3 regions of the Mesorhizobium sp. P2_E6 genome follow, and region 3 is predicted to be linked to each of the others. Evidence: predicted binding sites of a transcription regulator. Region 3 holds the regulator's gene; each other region holds the start of a gene.
The links. Region 3 encodes PhoB, which activates phosphate uptake and scavenging genes when phosphate is short. Its sites were predicted from a motif close to TGTCATNNANCTGTCAT; they were not measured.

Region 1: AC1D08_RS00075 (PhoX family protein) is a predicted target of PhoB. The motif match lies at 1,411-1,427, and genes of this name have one in related genera.
Region 2: AC1D08_RS26600 (RNA degradosome polyphosphate kinase) is a predicted target of PhoB. The motif match lies at 668-684, and genes of this name have one in related genera.

Annotation. Positions count from the first base shown of each region.
Region 1 covers NZ_JBFUEQ010000001.1:13,863-16,064, forward strand. The annotation lists gene AC1D08_RS00075 (PhoX family protein) at 1-1,343, opposite strand, end outside; gene AC1D08_RS00080 (hypothetical protein) at 1,653-2,150, shown strand.
Region 2 covers NZ_JBFUEQ010000012.1:130,366-132,567, forward strand. The annotation lists gene AC1D08_RS26590 (FAD-dependent monooxygenase) at 1-336, opposite strand, end outside; gene AC1D08_RS26595 (zinc-finger domain-containing protein) at 356-601, opposite strand; gene AC1D08_RS26600 (RNA degradosome polyphosphate kinase) at 841-2,202, shown strand, end outside.
Region 3 covers NZ_JBFUEQ010000006.1:124,769-126,970, forward strand. The annotation lists gene phoU (phosphate signaling complex protein PhoU) at 1-522, shown strand, start outside; gene phoB (phosphate regulon transcriptional regulator PhoB) at 542-1,231, shown strand; gene AC1D08_RS16580 (ROK family protein) at 1,386-2,202, opposite strand, start outside.

The sequences.
Region 1 (2,202 bases), on a different contig from region 3:
AGCAGGTCGGCGGCGCGTCGTGTCTCGATCAGCACGTCGGCCTGGCTTGCAAAGCCGTTTTCGGCGGTCAACGGTCCCTGGCCGAAGACGATCGGCAGCCATTCGACGGAGCCGTCTTCGACGAACTTGGCGACATGCAGCGTGCCGTCGTCGAGCAGATCCTTGTTCGCCGCGAGGTCATTGGGATTGAACTTACCGCTGGTGACGAACTTGTAGGCATAGTCGAAGCGCTCGTCGTCGCCGAGATAGAAGACGACACGGCCATCCTTGGCGACGATCGATTCGGCGCCCTCGTGCTTGAAGCGGCCCATAGCGGTGCGCTTCCTCGGCGTCGAGGTCGGATCGTTGACATCGACCTCGACGATCCAGCCGAAGCGGTTGGCCTCGTTCGGCTCCTTGGCCAGGTCGAAGCGGTCATAGTGCGCCGCCCATTCATAGGCGCCTTCGGGAATGCCGAGGCGCTTGTAGTTGGCGGCTTCCTTGTGGCCCTCGGGCAATTCGCCGGAGAAATAGCCGTGGATGTTCTCCTCGGCCATCACATAGGTGCCCCACGGCGTGACGCCGCCGGCGCAATTGTTGAAGGTGCCCAAAACCTTCGTGCCGGACGGGTCGGCATTAGTCTTGACGCGGTCATGGCCGGCAACCGGGCCGGACAGCGCCATTTCGGTGTTGGAAGTAATGCGGCGGTTGAGCCTGCCGTCGCGCACGACTTGCCATTTGCCGCCGTCCTTGCGGATCTCGACGATGGTACCGCCATGCGCCGCCATCTCGACATCGACCTGTTCCTTGCTGAGCGGCGCGACGTCGGCCGACTTCTTGCCGTCCTTCTCGACGATCTTGACGATGCCCGGGAACATCAGATGCGGGTTGGTGTATTCGTGGTTGACGACCAGCAGGCCGTGTTCGGCCGAACCGTCGATCGCGATGTAGCCGACATAGTCGTTGTTGTAGCCGAACTGTTTCGCCTGCGCCTGCGCCGATTGCTTGGTCGGGTCGAACTCCGGCGAATCGGCAAACACCGGATCGCCCCAGCGCAACAGCACATCGGCATCGTAGCCCGGCGCGACATGGTGCTTGTCGTCGATGCCGGCCTCCAGCTCGTCGAACGCGAAGGCGGAGCCTTCGGCGGCCCGGGCCTGGTCGGCGCTGACCAGCGCCAGCGGGCTGACGGTGGCGGCGATCGCCGAGACGGCCAGCGAGCCTTTCAGGAAACCACGGCGCGAGAACCGCGCGGCGATGATCTCGCCCATGGTGCGGTTGTCGGTGGGATTGGTGGCCGGTCCGGCGTTTTCTTCGAGCAGGCTGGTGCGGAATTTGGCGTCGGGGGAGCGATGTTCGGTCATCTGGCTTGCCTCTGGCTTTGCGGGTGGCTGGAGCGTGTTGCCTCTTCAACCCCCTTATAGTCACCTGATCACATTTTCGTGACATCAAAAGCCTTTCAGCCGCGACAGCATTCTGAGACGTCGGCTAAGCACTCTGCGAGCAGCATGTAACACTGGGACAAAGGTCCCTTGTCAGGTCCGGCAAAGGTCCCTTGGCGGCACCGCATCGGTCGTGGGCCGGTTACGCGAGGCCGCCATGTCGGCGATGGTGGGTCCCTTGCGAAAACGCCGGCGGTGAAATCCGCCTGCCTGATCGATGAGGAGACTAGGATGCGCAGATCGATTGCGAGCCGCTGTTGCTGGCTGGCGCTGAGGGCGACCTCGGCACTGGCGCTGGCCATCGCCCCCTATCAACTCGCTTTCCACAGCTCTGGTCCCGGCATCGTTGCCGCAAGCGCGCATGCCAAGGATGGCGGACATGGCAGTGGCGGTGGAGGTGGCGGCGGAAACGGCAGCGGCGGGAGTGGCGCGAGCGGCAACAGCAGCAACGGAAACGGAAACGCTGGCGGAGACAATGGTGCCGGCGACGATCACGGCGCAGCCGGCAATTCCGGGGTCGGCAAGGGTCACGACGACGATGGAGATCACGTCAACGCGAAAACCGGTGACAAGGTCGAAGTAGACGGCAACAAGATCGAGGTCGAGCATCCCGACGGCATCACGGAAGAGATCGAGAACGGCCGTTTCCAGATGAAGGATGCAGTCGGCCGCACGATTGTCGAGCGTCCGGCGACGGCAAACGACATCAGTCGACTTCGGGCCTTGTGAAGCAGAAGGCCCTGTGAGGCAGGTCAACCGGGGAACGACCAGTTTGACAAGT
Region 2 (2,202 bases), on a different contig from region 3:
GTCAGCCCTGTGAGCAACGAGATAGGGTGCCTGCCAGCGGGCTTCGGCGGCTTGTCCCAGCGGCACGCGTGCCAGTTCGCGCAACGTCGCGGCGTCCTTCAACACCACCGCTTCCGGCCGCACCGCTGCCAGCAGCAGCCGGTCGAGCGCGCCAAGCTGGCGAAGAATGCGAGTTGCGTTGGGAGAAAGCTGGATGCCGGCGCCTGCGGCTTCCAGACGCTGCGCCTGTTCGAACACCTGCACGGGGTAGCCGCGTTCGGCGAACGCCAGCGCGGCGGTCAGCCCGGCGACGCCCGCCCCGGCGATGACGATTTGCCGGGACCGCGTGTCGTCCATCGGGCTTGCCGCGAAGGAATCAGGCGGCCTGGTCGATGTAGATACAGCCGGCCGGCAGCGTTTCTGTCGCCTTCAGCTTGGACGAATAGCGGTAGAGCGTCGAGCAATAGGGGCAGACCTTTTCGTTGTCGTCGCCCATGTCGAGAAACACATGCGGGTGGTCGAAAGGCGGGTTGGCGCCCGTGCACATGAATTCCTTGACGCCGATGTCGATCGCCGGGTGGCCCGCATCGTTCTGAAAATGGGGAATGGAACCGCCTGCCATCGTCGTCGTCTCCTTAACGCAGTCTCTTCTGCATCTGGATCATAACCGGTCTCTTTGCAAGTTCGATGAAATCAAACTGTCGCAAAAGCCTGTCAGAGGATAAGTTAAGCCGGTTAAGGCAATGACCCCGAAAACGGAATCGGTTTACGGAGAGGGTCAGGCCTCGCTTCAGGGCACCTGCGGCGCATCCGGGAAGGTTGCGTCGCTCGGCGGCGGAGCGTGAGGGAAGAGCAGGAAAAATGAACGAACTGAAGCCGGTGCAGAGCGAATTCGTGAATGTCGAGGTGGCTCGCCCGGAGGGCGGCAACCCGGATCGCTTTGTCAACCGGGAGTTTTCCTGGCTGCAGTTCAACCGGCGCGTTCTCGAGGAGTCGCTGAACCTCAATCATCCGCTGCTGGAGCGCGTCCGTTTCCTGTCGATCTCGGCGGCCAACCTCGACGAGTTCTTCATGGTCCGCGTCGCCGGTCTTGCCGGCCAGGTGCGCGAGGGCATCACGCTGAAAAGCCCTGACGGCCGCACCCCCGAACAGCAGCTCGAACAACTGCTGCGGGAGGTTGAACGGCTGCAGGAAGACCAGCAGAAGAGCCTTTCGGCACTCATCGTGCTGCTCAACAAGGAAGGCATCGAGAGCATCACCCGTGACGCACTGACCAAGGACGAAAAGATCTGGCTGGAAGACCATTTCCAGGAGCAGGTGTTTCCGGTGCTGACCCCGCTGTCGATCGACCCGGCGCATCCGTTCCCGTTCATCCCCAATCTCGGTTTCTCGATGGCGCTGCAATTGCGCCACCGCAAGAACGGCGAAGAGATGAGCGCGCTTCTGCGCCTCCCTGTGGCGCTGAAGCGCTTCATCCGTTTGCCGGACCGCAAGCACCATGTCCGCTTCATCCCGCTGGAAGAGGCAGTCGGCCTCTATATCGGCAAGCTGTTCCCAGGCTATGAGGTCAAGGGATCCGGCACGTTCCGCATCATCCGCGACAGTGATATCGAGGTCGAGGAGGAGTCCGAGGATCTGGTGCGCCTGTTCGAGACGGCGCTGAAGCGCCGCCGCCGCGGGTCGGTGATCCGCATCGAATTCGACGTATTGATGCCGGCGGAACTGCGTGACTTCGTTGCCGGCGAGCTGGGCGTATCGTCGAGCCGCATCAGCGTTCTGACCGGTCCGCTGGCGCTCAGCCAGATTTCCGAAATCGTCGCCATCCCGCGCGACGACCTCAAGTTCACGCCCTACAATCCGCGCTTTCCCGAGCGCATCCGCGAGCATGGCGGCGACTGCTTCGCCGCCATCCGCGAGAAGGACATCGTCGTCCATCACCCCTACGAATCCTTCGATGTGGTGGTGCAGTTCCTGCGCCAGGCGATGGCCGATCCGGAAGTGGTGGCGATCAAACAGACGCTTTACCGCACCTCCAACGACAGCCCGATCGTGCGCGCTCTGGTCGATGCGGCCGAGGCCGGCAAGTCGGTGACCGCGCTGGTCGAGCTCAAGGCGCGTTTCGACGAGGAAGCCAACATCCGCTGGGCGCGCGACCTGGAGCGAGCCGGTGTGCAGGTCGTGTTCGGCTTCCTCGAGCTGAAAACCCATGCGAAAATGTCGCTG
Region 3 (2,202 bases):
CTCGACGACCGCGCCATCACACTGATCGCCAAGCGTCAGCCGATGGCCGACGATCTGCGTCATGTCGTCGGTTCGATCCGCATGGCCGGCGACCTCGAGCGCATTGGCGACCTTGCCAAGAACATCGCCAAGCGCGTCGGCACCGTCGGCCTCAGCGTCACCCCGCGCGACCTGTCGCACTCCATCGACGCAATGGCGCAGCTGGTGCTGATCCAGGTGCAGGGCGTCATCGAGGAATATACGGCGCGCGACGCCGCGGCGCTGGCGAAGCTGCGCGCCGACGACGAGCGCATCGACGTCAAGTACACCTCGGTGTTCCGCGAACTCCTGACCTACATGATGGAAGACCCGCGCAACATCACCGCCTGCACGCATCTTTTGTTCTGCGCCAAGAACCTCGAACGCATCGGCGATCACGTCACCAACATCGCGGAAAATGCGTATTATGTTTTGACCGGTACGCAGCTGCCCGCCAATCGTCCGAAGCAGGACGAGACGGCGATGTCCGCGCCGGCGGCATGACGGCAGGGGTGACCAGTCGATGATCGCGCCACGCATCATGGTGGTGGAGGACGAGGAGCCGCTTGGCGTGCTCCTGCGCTACAATCTCGAGTCCGAGGGATACCAGGTCGAGGTGGTGACGCGCGGCGACGAGGCCGAAATCCGCCTCCAGGAAAACGTGCCTGACCTGCTGGTGCTCGACTGGATGGTGCCAGCAGTGTCCGGCATCGAACTCTGTCGCCGGCTAAGAATGCGTCCCGAGACCGAGCGGCTGCCGATCATCATGCTGACCGCGCGTGGCGAGGAAAGCGATCGTGTGCGCGGCCTCTCGACCGGCGCCGACGACTATCTGGTCAAGCCGTTCTCGACGCCCGAGTTCATGGCTAGGGTCAAGGCGCTGTTGCGCCGCGCCAAGCCGGAAGTGCTGTCCAGCGTGCTCAAGGTCGGCGACATCGTGCTCGATCGTGAATCGCACAGGGTCTATCGCAAGAAGAGCGAGATCCGGCTCGGACCGACCGAATTCCGCCTGCTCGAATTCATGATGCGCCATCCCGGCCGCGTGTTCTCGCGCAGCCAGCTGCTCGACAATGTCTGGGGCGAGACGATCTACATCGACGAACGCACGGTCGACGTGCATGTCGGCCGGCTGCGCAAGGCGGTCAACAATGGCCGCATGCCCGATGTCATCCGCACCATTCGTGGGGCGGGCTACGCAATCCGGGAAGATTAGGGATCTGCTGATATTCAGGTGATGCCGGCCTGCGAACGGCAGTCTCCTGCGCTTCCGGTACTCACGGATCCAAATGTCCGCTCCGTTCCGGTTCTCGGAACCCGCCATTCTCGACTCGGCCTAACCTGAATCTCAACGCATCCCGGCGCGTTATTCACGCAACGTTCTTGCCACCGAGGCCGGATCTCGCCTGCGTGCCGGGCGCGAAAATCTCCTGGTCTACGAAGGTCAGTGCCCGTGTGGCGCAGCCTTCGCGGATCAGTGGCAGTTCGTTCGGTTCGGTGTCGAAGGAAATCGATTGCGAATGCTGGCCGCCGGCGGTCTGGGCAATCGCCTCGCGCAATGCCGGCTCGATCAGGTCGAAGGCGGCGGCGCTGACGCCGACCATGGCGACGGGCGCCGGGTCGATCAGCGCGAACAGGCTGCCGAGACCGTAGCCGAGTGCCTCGCCGGCCTTGCGATAGGCCTCGCGCTCGGGTCCATCCCTCTCGCGGGCCGCGGTCGCCAGCGCGCGCATGTCGGCATCACTGACATCGGCGACCGGTTCCGCGTCCTCACTCATCTGCCTTGCGTTGCGCCAGATGGCGTAGTTGCCGGCATAGGCCTCGACGCAGCCGCGCCGCCCGCAGCGGCACAGCGCGCCGTGCGGCCGATGGATCATATGGCCGAACTCGCCGCCCGAGGAATGAGTGCCGGTGAACAGCTCGCCCTTCAGCACCAGGCCCATGCCGATGCCGTGCGACAACAGGATGGCGATGAAGTCGTCGCGGTAGCGCTCGGGGTCGCGCCAGCGCAACGCTATCGCCATCATATTGCAGTCGTTCTCCATGGTGGCGGGGATGCCGAACTCGTCCTCGAGTATGTCGGCGAAGGCGATATCGGTGTGCGGCGTGATCGGCGACCACAGCATGGCGCGGGCACGCGTGTCAGTGATGCCCTGGATCGCCAGCGCGATGCGGGCGACACTGCGG